DNA from 3 places in the Desulfothermus sp. genome. Region 1 is predicted to be linked to each of the others. Evidence: riboswitches for the same ligand, from Rfam matches in the RefSeq annotation. Region 1 holds a riboswitch; each other region holds the start of a gene.
What was found. A riboswitch is a leader RNA that binds a small molecule or an ion and turns the genes downstream of it on or off. The one in region 1 is predicted to bind cobalamin.
Positions count from the first base shown of each region.

Region 2: another riboswitch for cobalamin. It lies ahead of ACY2V1_RS04660 (LbtU family siderophore porin); the one in region 1 lies ahead of ACY2V1_RS10780 (ABC transporter substrate-binding protein).
Region 3: another riboswitch for cobalamin. It lies ahead of cbpB (peptide-modifying radical SAM enzyme CbpB); the one in region 1 lies ahead of ACY2V1_RS10780 (ABC transporter substrate-binding protein).

Region 1 covers NZ_JBMYBT010000146.1:2,231-7,672, forward strand. The annotation lists gene ACY2V1_RS10775 (adenosylcobinamide amidohydrolase) at 1-1,896, opposite strand, end outside; gene ACY2V1_RS10780 (ABC transporter substrate-binding protein) at 2,000-2,908, opposite strand; cobalamin riboswitch at 3,008-3,312, opposite strand; gene ACY2V1_RS10785 (PAN domain-containing protein) at 3,790-5,103, shown strand.
Region 2 covers NZ_JBMYBT010000064.1:14,516-19,957, forward strand. The annotation lists gene acs (acetate--CoA ligase alpha subunit) at 1-497, shown strand, start outside; gene ACY2V1_RS04660 (LbtU family siderophore porin) at 589-1,734, opposite strand; cobalamin riboswitch at 1,905-2,180, opposite strand; gene ACY2V1_RS04665 (tetratricopeptide repeat protein) at 2,421-2,939, shown strand; gene ACY2V1_RS04670 (hypothetical protein) at 3,023-3,415, shown strand; gene ACY2V1_RS04675 (hypothetical protein) at 3,408-3,560, opposite strand; gene sppA (signal peptide peptidase SppA) at 3,579-4,487, opposite strand; gene ACY2V1_RS04685 (30S ribosomal protein S1) at 4,477-5,442, opposite strand, start outside.
Region 3 covers NZ_JBMYBT010000045.1:8,102-13,543, forward strand. The annotation lists gene ACY2V1_RS03345 (hypothetical protein) at 1-471, opposite strand, end outside; tRNA gene ACY2V1_RS03350 (tRNA-Asn) at 580-655, opposite strand; gene cbpB (peptide-modifying radical SAM enzyme CbpB) at 845-2,215, opposite strand; cobalamin riboswitch at 2,463-2,689, opposite strand; gene feoB (ferrous iron transport protein B) at 2,711-4,885, opposite strand; gene rsmG (16S rRNA (guanine(527)-N(7))-methyltransferase RsmG) at 5,054-5,442, shown strand, end outside.

The sequences.
Region 1 (5,442 bases):
ATTAACAAATCTTTTTACTTCTATATTTTCCTTTCCTGATATAGAACTTAAAACAAGTTGTTCCAATTTAGAAACAGCAGATATATCTTTTATATGGCCTTTTTCATATTCATCAGACAGAACTAAAAATTCCTGCATAATAGATGCATATTCTTTCTTTAAAAGAAGATCTTCTAATTTTTGAACAAAAAATTCCTTTTTATTTTTTGGTATAAGTTCACTATTGTAGACAATATCAAATATAGATATGTCCCTTTCGTTTAATTTTTTAAAAATAGATCGATCTTCTATCAGTTTATTTTGTTTTTTTATAGCAATTTTTACCGCATCATATACGGCCTTTGCAATTAATTCTCCAAGTTTTGAATGACCACCTGCATTGTCTAAAGTAAATTTCCCATCTCCTTGAACAATAATTATATTATCTGTGCCCGTGCCTGTTGCCTGATATATTTTGGGATTGTATGAACTTCTTATATCAAGATCATTTAATAGAGCACTTTTTGCCTCTGTTGCAGTGATTATAGCTCTGGTCATGGCCCGAGGAGTGAGTTTTGCATTTGTCATAATTATCATATTAATTGTGCCTGGGTCTATTTCATAATAGCAACCCATATCTTTTGACATTCTCATGGCATTGGTCTTAACCCCTGCAGTTGCAAACACATAGACTGCCAAATCTTTGTATTCTTTTTTTATCATGGCCAGATTATCCATATCTGCGCCTGTAAACAAGAGACTTGAATCTTCCTCTTTAATTTGTAGAGTATTATATATCCTTTTTCTGGATTTTTCTAATCCCAGGTGATGAGTAATTCTCCAACAAGGTGGTGGTGTATAATGATTGCCGACATTTATTATATTGTACCTGGGGCCTTCTAAGGTTGAAATTATATTTATTGGTTTTTCAAAGGTTATTAGAATAGTTTTATTTATAAAGTCAAATATAGATGATTTTATGATATTCACACTTTTAATATAGCCAAGAGATATAGGTATTTTCCTTTTTGATATTATTTTATCTTTATTTACCCAATATCTATCATCCAAAAATTCTTTAGAATATATATCAGATGCCAGCCACGATACAAAATATCCCGTATGGGCCGAAAGACGACAGGTCAAAGCACATGGATATGAATATATACGATTATTTTTTATAGCTGATACATCTCTCCAACCTGGTAGTGTTTTTATCTTATTTATTAATCTTTTGTCTCCACCACAAAAATACACAACCTGGGGATTAAAGTTTAACCAATCTCTTTTACTGACTTCAATAATAGAGCCTTGTCCTTGAAAATTTGGTGGAATGCCACCTGCCAATTTGATGAGTTGAGTCTGAAAGGAATTTACTGTAGGAGTCATTAAAACATTCCTACCCATTATTCTCATAACCCGTAATCTTTGTTGTTTCTTAATATGACTCAATTTTTTTTGGATATGATCTAATTGATATTTAATCTTCTTAATTAGCCTAAGTCCATTATCTTTTTTCTCAAATATATCTGATAAAATTTTGATTGTCCTATATAAAGAAGGAATATCCTTTGGTTCAAAAACAATTATCTTAACGCCATTTTTTTCAAATCCATTTATGATTTTTCTATGCCTTTTTGAACAAAAAATTATATCAGGATTTATCTTTTTTATCCTCTTTGTTGATGGATATAAAAAACCACCTACTATATGTGCTCCTTCTATTACATATTCATCATAATATGTTATCCCTTTAATATGTTCTTTTTCACCTATTTCATACAAAATTTCAGTAATAGATGGAGAAAGAGATACAACTTTTTGGGGTTTTTTATTTATTTCTATGAATCTTTTAGCATCATCCAAAAATTTTACTTGATAACAATATGAAAGAGGTGAATATAAAAATAAACTCATAAATATAATCCAAATTTTTTTTAGATTCATAATTTAGCAATACTCCCATTTGTATATATCTTTTAAAATATATTTTGCTGCAAATTCTTAAATTTTTATTTTATCAATTTTTCTCATTGACAATTTTTTTTAATGCCTTTTCAAAGATCATTGACAGAAGTTTTAGTCCTTGAATTGCTCTAGGTGAAGGACGATTGAAAAAATCTGAATTTACAACAAACACATTTGAATATTTTACTGCATTTATTTCTTTATACTTTTCCCAGAATTGTTTGAGGTTATTTAAATTGTGTTCTGAATGAACCATTGATGTTATGATTATAATATCTGGATTTAACCCTATGACCTGTTCAACAGAGATTCTTGGATACCCTTTAAGATTTTTAAATATATTTACACCCCCAGCTACCTTTATTAAATTGTCTATGAGTGTATTTTTACCAACTGTAACCATTGGATCCACCCCTATTTGAAAGAATACCTTTGGGGGATTGATATACAATGACGCTCTTTTTTGAACTAACAACACATCTTTCTTTAACCTTTCCACAACTGCTTTGGCCTGTTTCTCACATCCAACGATTTCCCCAAGAACAAGCATTGTGGAAAACAGAGATTCAATATCTCTTGGATCAACAACAAAGACCTTTATTCCAATTTCTTTAAGTTTAAATACAATGTGTTTTGGATTGCCGTCTTTAGTGGCAATACACAAATCTGGTTTAAGTGCAAGTATCTTCTCAATACTTGGAGATATATAAGATCCCACCTTTGGCAAGCGTTTTACTTGTTCTGGATAATTGCAAAATTGAGTGACACCTACTACCCTGTCTCCTGCACCTATTTCAAAAAGGCATTCTGTGATGCTTGGTGCAAGGGAAACTATCCTTTTTGGATAAAAAGGAACAGTTATAACTGTCCCAGACAGACCTATTATTTTTTTACCATTTGCAGAGGAAGTTACTAAAATTCCCATCATAAGAATTAAAATTTTAAAGCAATATTCCTTCATGGTTTAAAATAAAAAACCCTGAAATCCTGATAACATAAGGACTTCAGGGATTTCCCGTTTTTATCCCTACAAGTTTATTTTTTCTTTGCCTTATGAGAAAATGATATTTTTGTTCAGGCAGGTCTTCTGACTCTAAGGATCATCCTACTTGCCCCGTTGAATAACCTTATTCCTCAGGAAATCAATTCGACAAGGCTCGCCCTGTCATTATTCAACAGGGCTTGCCCTGTTGAATAGAGTTCCCTTTTGGGAAATCCAACAAGGCTCGCTGCGCCTTCCCCTGGTGTTACAACCAGAGTGGCATTTTGCAGCTTTCGTCCCCTTATCACAGCCGCGGGCCGGTTCCGGAGTCTCACCGGATTCCCTTTTAAACCTTAAAAGGCACCTGAACCCATTTTTATACTCAATTTTTTTAATTCTCTATATTTATTTTTTTTTTGAGTCAATATTTTAATTGAAGATTTGTTTGATAAGTTGATAGATGCATTAAAAAAATCTTGACAATTAGATTTGTTAAATATGCCTAGAGTATTCAAATAAATTAAGAGAAGCTTAACTTTAATATCCATCCACTCATAAATAATCATGTTACCGACAGCACAGTGGTTGAGCCTCTGATTTTATTGAACCAGCAATCACAAAATTTGTTCAAAAAGCAAACACCAAAGGGAACATTAACTTTTTCACACAGACACCTCTTAATTTTTTGGTTGCCCATTATATAATTTGTTACAACTATGTTACAGTTAGTTTTTTGCTGTGGAATTTTTATAGATCAACTTCTTTTGGATGTGAATAAATTCGAGAAAATTTATTGAAATATTTTTTATTAAAGGATAAAATTTATGTCGAGTTTAATTTCTAAATAAAAGGGGGAAAAGATGAAGTCTAAATCAAAAATTTTTTTTAACATTCTATTTACATTAATTATTTGCTTTTATTTTAGTTTAGATATGTTTGCCTATAACACCGCTAGTTCTGCAGGTTATGAATACAATATTGATAGACCAGGATATGATTATAAAAATATCAATCTCACAGAAAATAGTCCAGCATTGTGCAAAGAGGCGTGTGATAAAGATTCACGGTGTAAAGCATGGACATTTGTAAGACCAGGATATCAAGGACCATCACCTAGGTGTTGGTTAAAATACAAAGTGCCAAATCCTGTCCCAAATAAATTTACTATATCAGGTGTAAAAAAATCAGGGAAACATAAAACAGGCGTAACAAAAATTTTTAATTCTCCTTCCATATCTGGGTATCGTTTAGATTGGTGTAAGGTATGGGGTTCACTGTGCGGCAAACCAGCTGCTGATGAGTTTTGTAAACAACAAGGTTTCAGTAATGCAATTAAATGGGAAATAGACCCTGATATAGGACTTCACTCACCAACTAAAATCATTGGAACAGGTGAAATCTGCGATCAAGGATTTTGTGATGGATTTAGATACATAGAATGTGCAGGTACTAAAAGTAATGTTCAAACACCAAAGGGTGTATCTTTTAATGACAATTTGAGTAAATACTACATTGGTTGTTTTAAAGATAGTGGAGATCCAACTGGAACCCAAGGTAGAGACTTAGATGGATTTATGTATGGATCCAAAGATATGACTCCTGAGATGTGCATTGATATTTGTTCAAAAAGAAATTTTAAATATGCATCAGTACAATATTCAACTCAATGCTTTTGTGGCAATAGTTATGGAAAATATGGACCAGCTAACAATTGCAATATGAAATGCAGTGGAGATCCCAATAAAATATGTGGAGGATTTTGGGCAAATAGTGTTTACAAGACTTACTCATCAGAAGATGCTTCTGAACGTCAGAAGAACACTTCACTCAATTTTACAATAGAAAATTGTGCAGTATATAAATACAAAACTCACTACTTATATGGTTATATAGATGAAAGTATTAACCCTGACACAAAAGCTATTTTTTTAAGTTGCATGATTAAAAATGTTCCTAAAGATACAGAAATAACAGCGAACTGGTATTTCTATGATGGATCTAAAAAAATATTTATTTTCAGTTTGCCGTTAAAAATTAAAAATCCAAACTACACTGGATATGTAACATTTACATTAGAACCATCTGAAGGAAAGAGCTTTCCATCTGGACCATATGAAATTGTACTTACTCATAAGGGAAATCCGATAAAAAAAATTTCCTTCATTTACAAATAAAAAATAAGGGATAATCAAGACATTAACTCTTTTTGAAAAAGTCCATTCTTACTTCTCTTACTTCAATTTAAGATCCCCTATTTTTTATAGGGAGGATAAATACTCTGATGAGAATGGAACATAAACAGCCGCCGTTCTAAATATCCAGAACGATGGTATGGAAACATTCGGAATTGTGAGCCTATTTTGAGTGTTGATCTCGATCTAGGAGATAAACAACATTTTAAATTGGACTTTCCCTTTTTTAGCTCTAAATATAAAAAAGCTGTAATATCAAGATGTTATCTAGATATTTTTTGTAAGACCCCACCTTTTATTTTGTAGCCAAATACTGAAAAT
Region 2 (5,442 bases), on a different contig from region 1:
CAGATGCCAAAGGTGTACTTGTAAATCTGACCACAGATAAAGAAGTTAAAGAAGGATTCAAAGAAATAATAAGCAATGGTCTTAAATACAAAAAAGAGGCAAGGATAGATGGTGTATTGGTACAAAAAATGGCCCCTAAAGGGGTGGAATGCATAGTTGGTGCTACTAGATACCCAAGATTCGGACCCCTTGTAATGTTTGGTTTTGGTGGAATTTTTGTGGAAGTATTTAAGGATGTATCCTTTAGAATAGCTCCTTTAACAAGGGGAGATGTAAGGAGAATGGTTCAAGACATAAAGGCGTATAAACTCCTTACAGGCTTTAGGGGGGATAAGAAAAAAGATATATATGCAGTTGAGAAAGTAATAATGAAAGTCTCCCGGCTAATGGAAAACCATCCAGAAATCCAGGAACTGGACATAAATCCGTTGATTGTCCATGATGAAGGATTGGGGGTATCTGTTGCTGATTGCAGGATTATTTTAAATAAGGATTAGACAAAAAAAGGGACCTGAATTCGCCATAAGGGAGGATTATTTTTCACATAACGAATCCAGGTCCTGTATATAAAAGAGTGCTTTGGGCTTGCTAAAATTCAAGGTGCAACTGTGTTGTCACTGTATGGGCATCTTCATCTGTACCACCTTCATTTAAATCATAATCTTGGTCATATGCATATTCAATTGCCAGGGACAAATTTTCCAGCAAAGAAACTGTTATACTTCCTATATACCTTGATTTAGGCATCTCAAGTGCCACAGCCTCATCTGTTCCCTGATATCCTACGGCGAAAGTGGTATCATAATTAAATAAATTTAAGGTATATCCTGCTTCAATATTCCATGCCCTTGGCTTTGCCCCATGATTTTTAAAATCAAGCTCTCCTTTCTTAAAGCTCTCAACTGCACCTGCATAGCTTGCATAAATTGTTACACCTTGAAAGTCAACAGCTAAATTTCCACATAATGCACCAATATAGTCATCAATGGTACCTGGGACTGTATCTGAAATGGTATCGCTATCAGCAATGTTATTGAGGTATCCACCCCATGCAGTAAAGGACACACCATTAAATTCCCCTGAATAACCTCCATAAATTGAAAATTCATCTAGATGATTTAGATCGTCATTAACATTATCCTCTTTATCTACATCTCCATTAAAGATAGAACCTTCTAAGAAAAAACCATTTTTCTCAAATCCCAAGGAAAGGGCAGATTCGTTTATTTCAGCAAGCTCCAATGTTAAGGGATCAGAGATCATATTGGTATCAAATTCCCCAAGGGGAAGGTATTGTTTCCCTGCCCTTATATAAAGGGGAAATTTTTCAGTATTGCCAATTAAAATATACGCTTCGTCAATATCCACTGGCTCTGTTTCATCCTCTTCCCATAAAAAAGTAATCTTCCCAGAAACAAAATCATTTAATTTTGCATCAACATCAAGTTGTGCAGTTGCCAATTTAATATCACTTTCCTCTGATTCATCAAAACCCTTTGCATATGAACCTTCCACTTCAATAATCCCATGTAATTCTACTTTCCCTGAAAACTTGTTTAGTACACTTTCTTTTTTTTCTTCGTTTTTCTTTGCCAGCTCAGTTTTGAGTGCTGCGAGTTCTTGTTCAAGCCTTTCAATTCTTTGCTTCAAGGCTTCATTTGAATCTGCAAAGGCAAAAGTCGAACAAACGAAAAAAAATAGGACTAATGTTGATACCGAAAAAAACTTTTTCATAAAACCATCCTCCTTTTGTGTTACTTTTTTTTATTAAATATTACAAATTTCATAACCCTAAAAAATTTTTAAGTCAAGTCTTTTTAAAAATAAAAAAATCCCTGAGATTTAAAAATCTCAGGGATTTCCCGTTTTTATCCCTATAATATCACCCCATCTCCCGAGGGCAATATTCTTTTTATTCTCAGGCAGGTCTTCTGACTCTAAGGATCATCCTACTTGCCCTGTTGAATAACCTTTTTCCTCAGGAGATTCAACAGGACTCACCCTGTTGAATAGGATTCCTCTTAGGAAATTCAACAGGGCGAGCTGCGCCTTCCCCTGGCATTTATACCAGAGTGGCATTTTGCAGCTTTCGTCCCCTTATCACAGCCGCGGGCCGGTTCCGGATTCTCACCGGATTCCCTTTTAAGCCATATAACGGCACCTGATTGGTCTTTTCTATTTTAACTTTATTTTTTTGTCAACCTCTGTAAAAATGTTACTGATTCCCTCTTGTCATGGATATTTATTATGTATAGTATCTTCCCTTATTCTTCCATATATTTGTCAATTTTTTTGACAAATATAAGACAACCAGTTAATATTTTTAATCTAATTCTGTATTATAAATTTTTACGCAAAAAACTTAGATACATATAATTTCGTTGAGATTTCATTGGGACTTAGATTAGGAGAAGATTTTTATGAAAAAGACCAGACTTAGTAGAAGAGAATTTTTATTTGGTTTTAGACAGAGATTTTCAGTGCAACCACCTCAAGCTACTTCCATTATTCATAAGGAGGCAAAAAAGGCAGATGAATATTTGGCTCATGAAAATTACAAGGATGCAAAAGAAATATACCTAAAAATGATAGAGCATAGATCAGATAATTTAGTGGCACGACAAAAATTGGCCTATTGCTATTATAAACTGGGAGATATAAAAAATGCTATGAAGGAGTTTCTTGAGCTCAGAAAAAGAGGTATAAAAAGCAATTTTACGTCTCTTTATTTGGGACTTTGTTTTGCGCATATGGGAGATATTGAAAACGCCATTAAATCCTTAAAAAATTTTTTTGACATTACCAAACCAATAGTACAAAGGGCAATAAATCTACAAATTGCACTTTATGATTCAAACATGACAAAAAAAGATGATTTAATCAACTCTATTGAGCAGGCTATAGAAGAACAAAACAAAATGGAAAATTCAACACTATAACCAGAAATGTATAAACATCTTTTACATCAAAAATACTAGTAATAAAATTAAAAAACTTCAGCTTTTGCATATAAGGAGGTCAAATGAAAAGCTTAGATATTCTAAAGAATATTGCAAAAAAGATAGCATCATTAGATGAAAGGATTGTTGAAGTCTTTATACATTCTGACTCACCAAAAGATCCTTTAAAAAGTGATGAAGTATATTTTGTATGTCATCTACTGGATCCAGAAATAACCCATAATTTAGATGCATTTGATGACAAGGGAACTATGTGGTCTCTTGAAATAACAGAGAAATTAATTCCATTTTTAGAAGAAATAAATTTTGCTCCTGAAGTTGTTATTATGCCTTTTAATTACCAGCTCTACTCACAAGGAGAATATGGACAATATTATATTACTTTATACTTAAAAGATGGATATACACCTGTTTTAGATACAGCAGATCAGATTGTAAAAGGCAATATTATTTAGACTCTTCTTTTTCAAGTTGCTGTTTTACTCTGTATATGCCAGACCCAACCATGGCAATTAAAAATGTAAATATACCCAGCACACCAAAAAATCCCTGAATTGTTGAATGGCTCATATTTTTTAAAAGCTCAATTAAAGTATGCATGTCTAAAACCTCCTTGATTTATTTTGCGTACAGGGGACATATGTAGTAAAAACCTTCTTTCAGATTTATGGGAGAGTTATTTTTCACAGATCCAAGGATCCTTTTTATTAAGGGTTCTTTTTTTTGTGGACCTTCTATTATGTCAATCTCTTCAGATATATTGCAAATTTTTTTTAGTATTTGAGTAGCCTTGTCCATATTGCCCAAATAGTCAACAAGACCTAGCTCCTTTGCCTGCATCCCTGTAAATACCCTGCCATCGGCCAGGGGTAAAATCTTTTTTTTATCCAATTTACGTCCTTTGGCCACGGCTTCCACAAACTGATCGTATAAATTATCAATCAATTTTTTTAAATATTCCCTTTGTTCTTCAGTTAGTTTTTTTAAAGGAGAGCCTGCCAATTTGAATTTACCAGTGGCAATGGACTGGTCTTCCACTCCTACTTTTTTTAAAAGCCCTTCAATAGAGATTAAATTCGCAACAACCCCAATACTCCCCGTTATTGTCCCTGGATTTGCCACAATTACCTTAGCTGCGCAGCTAATGTAATAGGCCCCTGATGCAGCCACACTCCCCATGGACACAACAACTGGCTTTACTTGATTTAATTTACGCACAGCCTCATATATTTCCTGGGACGGCGCAACTACTCCCCCAGGTGAGTTTATTCGTAAGATTACCCCAACTATATTTTTACTATTTTTTAGTGTAGTTATCCAATCTAAATACTTTCTAGAATCGGTTATAGTTCCTGAAATATTTACAACTCCAATCTTTTTTGCAGACAAAAAAGGTATAGAAAATTTGTTTTTTAAAACTGAAAAAAAGGCCATGGTGCTAATTAGCAGCACCATGGCCAAAATAATCAAAAATAGTCCAAAAATAAATGGGTGTCTCTGGCTGAATTTAGGGTTATTATTCTGCATTTTCCAATTTTTGTTTTATAAGGTCACCTAAATTAGAGCCAGCCTCTTTTTTCCGTTTCTTCTCTTCTTCTATTTTTCTCTTGGCTTCGTCTTCTAAATACTGTTTTATTGATAACCCAAGTCTTCTCTCTTCTGCGCTAACCCTAATTACCTTTGCAGTTACCTCTTGTCCAACCTTATAGAGTTCATTTGCATCCTGAATCTTTTTATCACTTGCTTCTGAAATATACACAAGACCTTCAATCCCTTCTTCCACTTCTACAAACAAGCCAAAATCAGTGATGTTAGTAATCTTTCCTGTTACATATGTCCCTTCAGGATATTTTTCTGGAATCTTCAACCATGGATCCTCGGTTAATTGTTTGATACCCAATGTAAATTTTTCATTCTCCTTATCAACAACAAGTACCTTGGCCCTGACCATGTCCCCTGGTTTGTATAGCTCACCTGGATGGTGTATCTTCTTGGTCCAGGAGATGTCAGATACGTGGATAAGGCCATCAATACCCTCTTCTATGCCAACAAATATTCCAAAATCGGTTATATTTTTTATTGGTGCCTCTAAGATGGTCCCTTCAGGATATTTTTCAGCAACTATGTCCCATGGATTAGGTCTTACCTGTTTCATGCCAAGGGAAATCCTCTTTTTCTCAGTATCAATCCCTAAAACTACCACCTCAACTTCATCTCCCAATTGCACCATCTGTGAAGGATGTTTTAGTTTTCTGGTCCAAGACATCTCTGAGATGTGTACAAGTCCTTCTACCCCTGGCTCTAATTCAACAAATACCCCATAGTCCACAATATTAGTTACTTTTCCAACGACTTTCGACCCTTCAGGATATTTTTTATGAATATCTTCCCATGGATTTGGCACAAGTTGTTTGAGACCTAAGGAGACCTTTTGCTCTTCCCTGTCATAATTTAAAACCATGAGCTCCAACGTGTCACCGAG
Region 3 (5,442 bases), on a different contig from region 1:
AATATTTAGCTCTACGTATTTACCAGGTCCAATTTCTAGGTAATCCCTTTTTAGCGGAGAGATTAATTTTATATTTTTTTCTTTTTCAAGGAGTGGAGGCAGACCAACATATGCTCTATCTTCTAGTATATAGCCAACTGTATGGGCCAGACCACCAAGCTGTTCTCTTGTTTTGCGGTGTTCTCCTATAAGTTTTTTAAGCTCCTGTTCAGTTCTCTGTTGAGCTTCCGCTAGTTCATTTAATCTCTGTTCTGTCCTCTTTTGTGCCTCTGCTAGCTCATTTACCCTCTGCTCTGTCTTCTTTTGTGCCTCTGCTAGGTCAAAGACAATATCCTTTAGCTCATTAAATTCCTTTTTTGTAACAGATTCTTCCCTCTGCCGCTCTATCTCCTCTAAAACGGCAATAAGCACCTCCCTCGTAGAAGGCTCTACTTTTTCAAGTAATCTGATTACATTTGCACTATAAGGCATAAAGTTTTTATAACTTACTCTTTTTATTTTTGCAACTCTATTATAAAAAGAAAAGTACTGAAGGAGAGACAAAAAGTTTACGGGAAAGGTAAAATATCTACATTAAAATGGCTCCCCGGGGCGGACTTGAACCGCCAACATGGTGATTAACAGTCACCCGCTCTGCCGCTTGAGCTACCGGGGATCAATGCAACGGAAAGGGATTATATTTATTTCCTGTTATATGTCAAGGATTAATTTTTTGAATTATAACTATGTGATAACTATATGTATTTGTTATTCTTTTCCTAAAAACACACTAACAAATTTAATTCAGATATCACAGGGGAAATAGCTAGTTATAAATTTTTGCTTAGTGGTCCACAGCATATTTTTAAGCAAAGTTATAAGTACACTCAGTTTCTTCTTCCCAGCCATCCCAGATATAAGCGTTTTCCCTTCCCATGGCTATGATTTTAAAGGCATACCGAATTAACCCTTCATAGAAATTGCAAAATGGTGCAACTGTATTGAGATCTCCATTTAGCATGTACACCTCAGCTGGACATGGGGCGCCGCAGAAATGTCTAACAGCACACGACTTACAGGGCTCTATCTTTTCAACCATTCTACTGGTCACCATCTTGATCTGTTCTTTTTTTAGAATATCAGATAACGGCTCTTCATTAATATTTCCTGCCCTAAACTCTGGAATACCTATAAATTCACTGCATGGGAAGATATCTCCATTGGCAGCCAAAGCAAAGAAACATCTTCCACCACCACATGGAGATATATCGCACATAAGCCTTCTACCAGTTGGCCCCAGGATTCCCGCCATGATATTAGCAAAGTTAGCAACTACCAATTTCCTCCCATGGGACTCATAGAGCTCATATGTTAGATCTAAGGCTTCTATAATCTCTTTTAAAAACACCATATCATCTGGCTTAGAGAGCCTTCCGCCTTCCTGAGTGCAACGAACAGGATTTAGCATTATCACAGGAACCTCTAAATCATAATAAAATCTAACCAGATCCTTTAAAACTGACACATTGTGTTTTGTTACTGTAGTAATCACATTGTAAGCAGGATAATCTGAGAGTTTTTTTATAACTTCAACTACCTTTTTAAAACCACCTTTCCCTGTCCAGCTCTTCCTGGTTGCATTGGCTATTTCCTCCACAGGAGCATCTAAGGATATACCAAGACCCACCTGATTTTTCTTTATGAACTCTAAGTCCTCATCTGTAAGAAGGGTCCCATTGGTCTGAATACCAAAAAGAAAATCATCTTTATACCTGGATATTCCCTCAAAAACAGCATCTTTTACCATCATTGGCTCAGCACCATGGAATATCACCTGTGGTTTGGCATCATCTCCAAGCACATCTTTAAAAAAGATAAGAAGCTTCTCAAGACTGGCGCACACTTCTTTGGGACTCATGGAAATCCCATTTTTCCGTCTCTCCCTTGGAAGATAACAATAAGTGCAATCAAAATTACACCTGTCAGTGGGATTAAAATAAACAGCAGATGGTGGCAGCTTAAATCTAAGGAGCTCCATTTCTTCCTTGAACTCTTTTTCTTTTTTGAGAAAATCCTCTGTCAATTTTCCACTAAGAGCAGAAGGAAGCTCTGATGCATCCACTATTGCCCAAAATCCACTATCTCCCTCAACAACTGCAACCTTATCATCTACACCAATTTCCAAGACAGAAAACCTGGGACCAAAACCGGTATTTACATATGTTCTTTTATTCATGTTATATTTTACCTATTTCTTGGCCTTTGGGGTCAAAAGGATGTAGTGGGAAAGACCAGTATTTTTCCCTATTTTTTTGCACCTGCGACGATAAGATATTACATTTTTCTTCATACCTCATACCTCCTATTTTATTTTTTGCTGTGGACCACTAAGTAAAAATTCATATCTAATTTCCACCTGTAAATAAAAAAGGGACCCAGGAAAACAGCTATTGTTTCCCCGGGCCCCTTTACCATCAGGACACCGTGAATTCCATCTCCTAACAGGTCTTCTGGCTCTCGGATCATCAGTATGTCCCACGGCCTTCCCCCCAAAGTGGACATTGAGAGTGACCGGACCAGACACATTATACTATCTGGCCCCTAGGTGGAACAACCTCCCCGATTACAGCGGCGGGACCGCCACGGATTTTCACCGTGTTCCGAGATGTTAGGAGACATAATTCCTTTGTTTAGGAGATAAATAATAAAAATCCACTAAAAAGTCAACCTATTAAAAAAATCTAATTCCTAATTGATAAATTAATATAGACATAAAGAATGCAGTTAAGGTATTAAAAAACACACTAAAAATTGCCCATTTCCAATTGGATTCCTGGGCAATTGTAACAACAGAGACAAAACATGGGGCATAAATTAGCACAAATATCATGAAACTTAAGGCTTTTATTTTGTTCCAATCTGGATCATTGGCTATTCTCTCAGACAAAGACGATGAATTTTCCACATCCACTTCCCCTAATGAATATGCTGTTCCCAGAGTGGATACAATCACTTCCTTTGCAGCTATTCCACCTATTAGAGCTATATTACTCTTCCAATCAAAACCAGCCATCTTTGTGACGTCTTCTAAGAGAATCCCTAATCTTCCAGCAAACGAATGTGTAAGTGCTATCTTTTTTTTCTCAGCAATTAAGCTTTGAATTTTATCCTGAATTTGCTTTTCCTTAATTTTGTCATAATTGGTCTTTGATAGCTTAAGTTTTAAAGAATTTATTTTTTTATCTAAGGGGATAATTAAACTTTTTGGAGGAGTTGGATAGCTCATCCCTGCCCATATAATAATTGATATCAATAAAATAACAGTTCCAGCCTTTCTTAAATACTGCCAGACTCTCTCCCAGGTATGAATAACAAGACCCTTTAGAGTTGGAAGCCTGTAAGGTGGTAGCTCCATAACAAAAGGAGTGGATTCTCCTCGTATTACGCTTATTCTAAATAGCTTTGCTATAATAAGTGCCCACAACCAGGAAAAAATGGTCAAAAAAAACATAAGCTTATCGCCAGTTTTAGGAAAAAATGCGCTAGCAAGTAACAAGAATACTGGTACCTTTGCGCCACAAGAAAAAAACGGTGCTGTCAAAATAGTGGCTATTTTTTCTTTTGGCCCCCTCAATGTCCTGGTGGCCATAATACCTGGAACTGCACATCCACCTGGGATACCCCCTGAGATTATAAAAGGCATAACTGAATATCCATGGAGACCAAATATCCTTAACACACGATCCAGCATATACGCCATCCTCGCCATGTAACCACTGTCCTCTAAAAAGGCTAAGATGAAAAACATGATCATAATCAAAGGGACAAAACTCATAACCCCGCCTACCCCATCTATAATTCCTGAAATCACAAGGGATTTAAAAAAACCAGGAGGAAGATAGTTAGAGGCCAAGTTAGATAAAAATCCAAAAAAATCTTGAATCAAAGCAAGGGGGTATTCCCCAAACAAAAAAGTCATCTTAAACATTAGATATAAAATAACAACCATAATAAGCGGGCCAATAAATCTGTGTGTCAGAACCCTATCTATTTTATCTGAAATATCCAATCTATCTGGATCAAAACGGTATTTTATTACTCCTTTTAACAGGGAATGAATATAACCATATCTATAATCAGCAACTATTGCCTCTGGAACAGTATTTAAGGTCTTTTCACAATGAGTTGACACCTTATCAACTAGTGACTTTAATTTATTAGACACATCTAAATCCTGCGCATCACCTTGAGACAATATATCTTCATCTTCCTCTAAGTATTTTAAAGCTATCCATCTGGCTGGATATTTTTCAGTTAAAAACTTGTTCTCCTCTACAATGGTTGAAATCTCTTCAATCACGGGATCCAAGTCTGGTCCATATGAAATAGTAAGAGGCGTCCAATCCCTTTTCTCGATTGAACAATCAATCATCCTTTCAATTAACTTATCTTTACCTATACCCTTTTTTGCCACCATTGGCACCACAGGACACTTTAAAAGAGAAGACAATTTATCAATATCTATTTCCATCCCTTTCTTTTCCACCTCATCCATCATATTTAGAACTAAAAGTAAGGGTGCACCAAGTTCCATAAATTGCACAGCCAAATACATGTGTCTCTCTAAATTTGTAGCATCAATAACGTCCACCACCAAAGATGGTCGCTCATTTACAAGAAAATTTCTGGCAACTAACTCCTCTTGAGAATATGCTGTAAGAGAATATGTCCCAGGCAGATCAACAATCCTTAACTTCACATCCCCAAATTTTACATACCCCTCCCTCTTCTCAACTGTAATACCAGGATAATTTCCAACATGCTGCCTTGCACCAGTTAAAAGATTAAAAAGCGTGGTCTTTCCTGAATTGGGGTTGCCAGCAAGGGCTATTGTAAATTCCTTCATATCTCCTCCTGAGGATAGGCCTTATAACCTGAACTTATCAACTTTGGTTAAACTAAACTGATAATCTTGACCTTTATGTATAGTCAATAAAAAACGGACCCAGCAAATAGCATTTTTTTTATTAAAATCCCAATTGTCTTTTTTAGATTCTTTTTTTAAAAACTACCCATGGATGAAATCTCTCTCGAAAAATACATTTTCAAAAAAATTTCTGAGCAAACAAACTTAAACATAAATATAAAGTTAGATAAAATAAAAAAAATTAGCCTGTACATAATTCATTTAAACAAATGGACAAAAAAAGTTAACTTAGTTGGGATAAAAGACCCAAAAATTATTTTTGATGAGCTGATATTAGACTCTATCTACCTTGCTGATTTCATTTTTAAAATTCATAGAGACAAAGGATGCGATAATAATTTTAAGATATTAGATATTGGTGCAGGAGCAGGTATTCCAGGCATACCCCTTAGGATTTTATATGATGCTGGATATTATCTTATGGTTGAACCAAGAAAAAAAAGAGGGGTTTTCATAAATTTAATGATAAATACGCT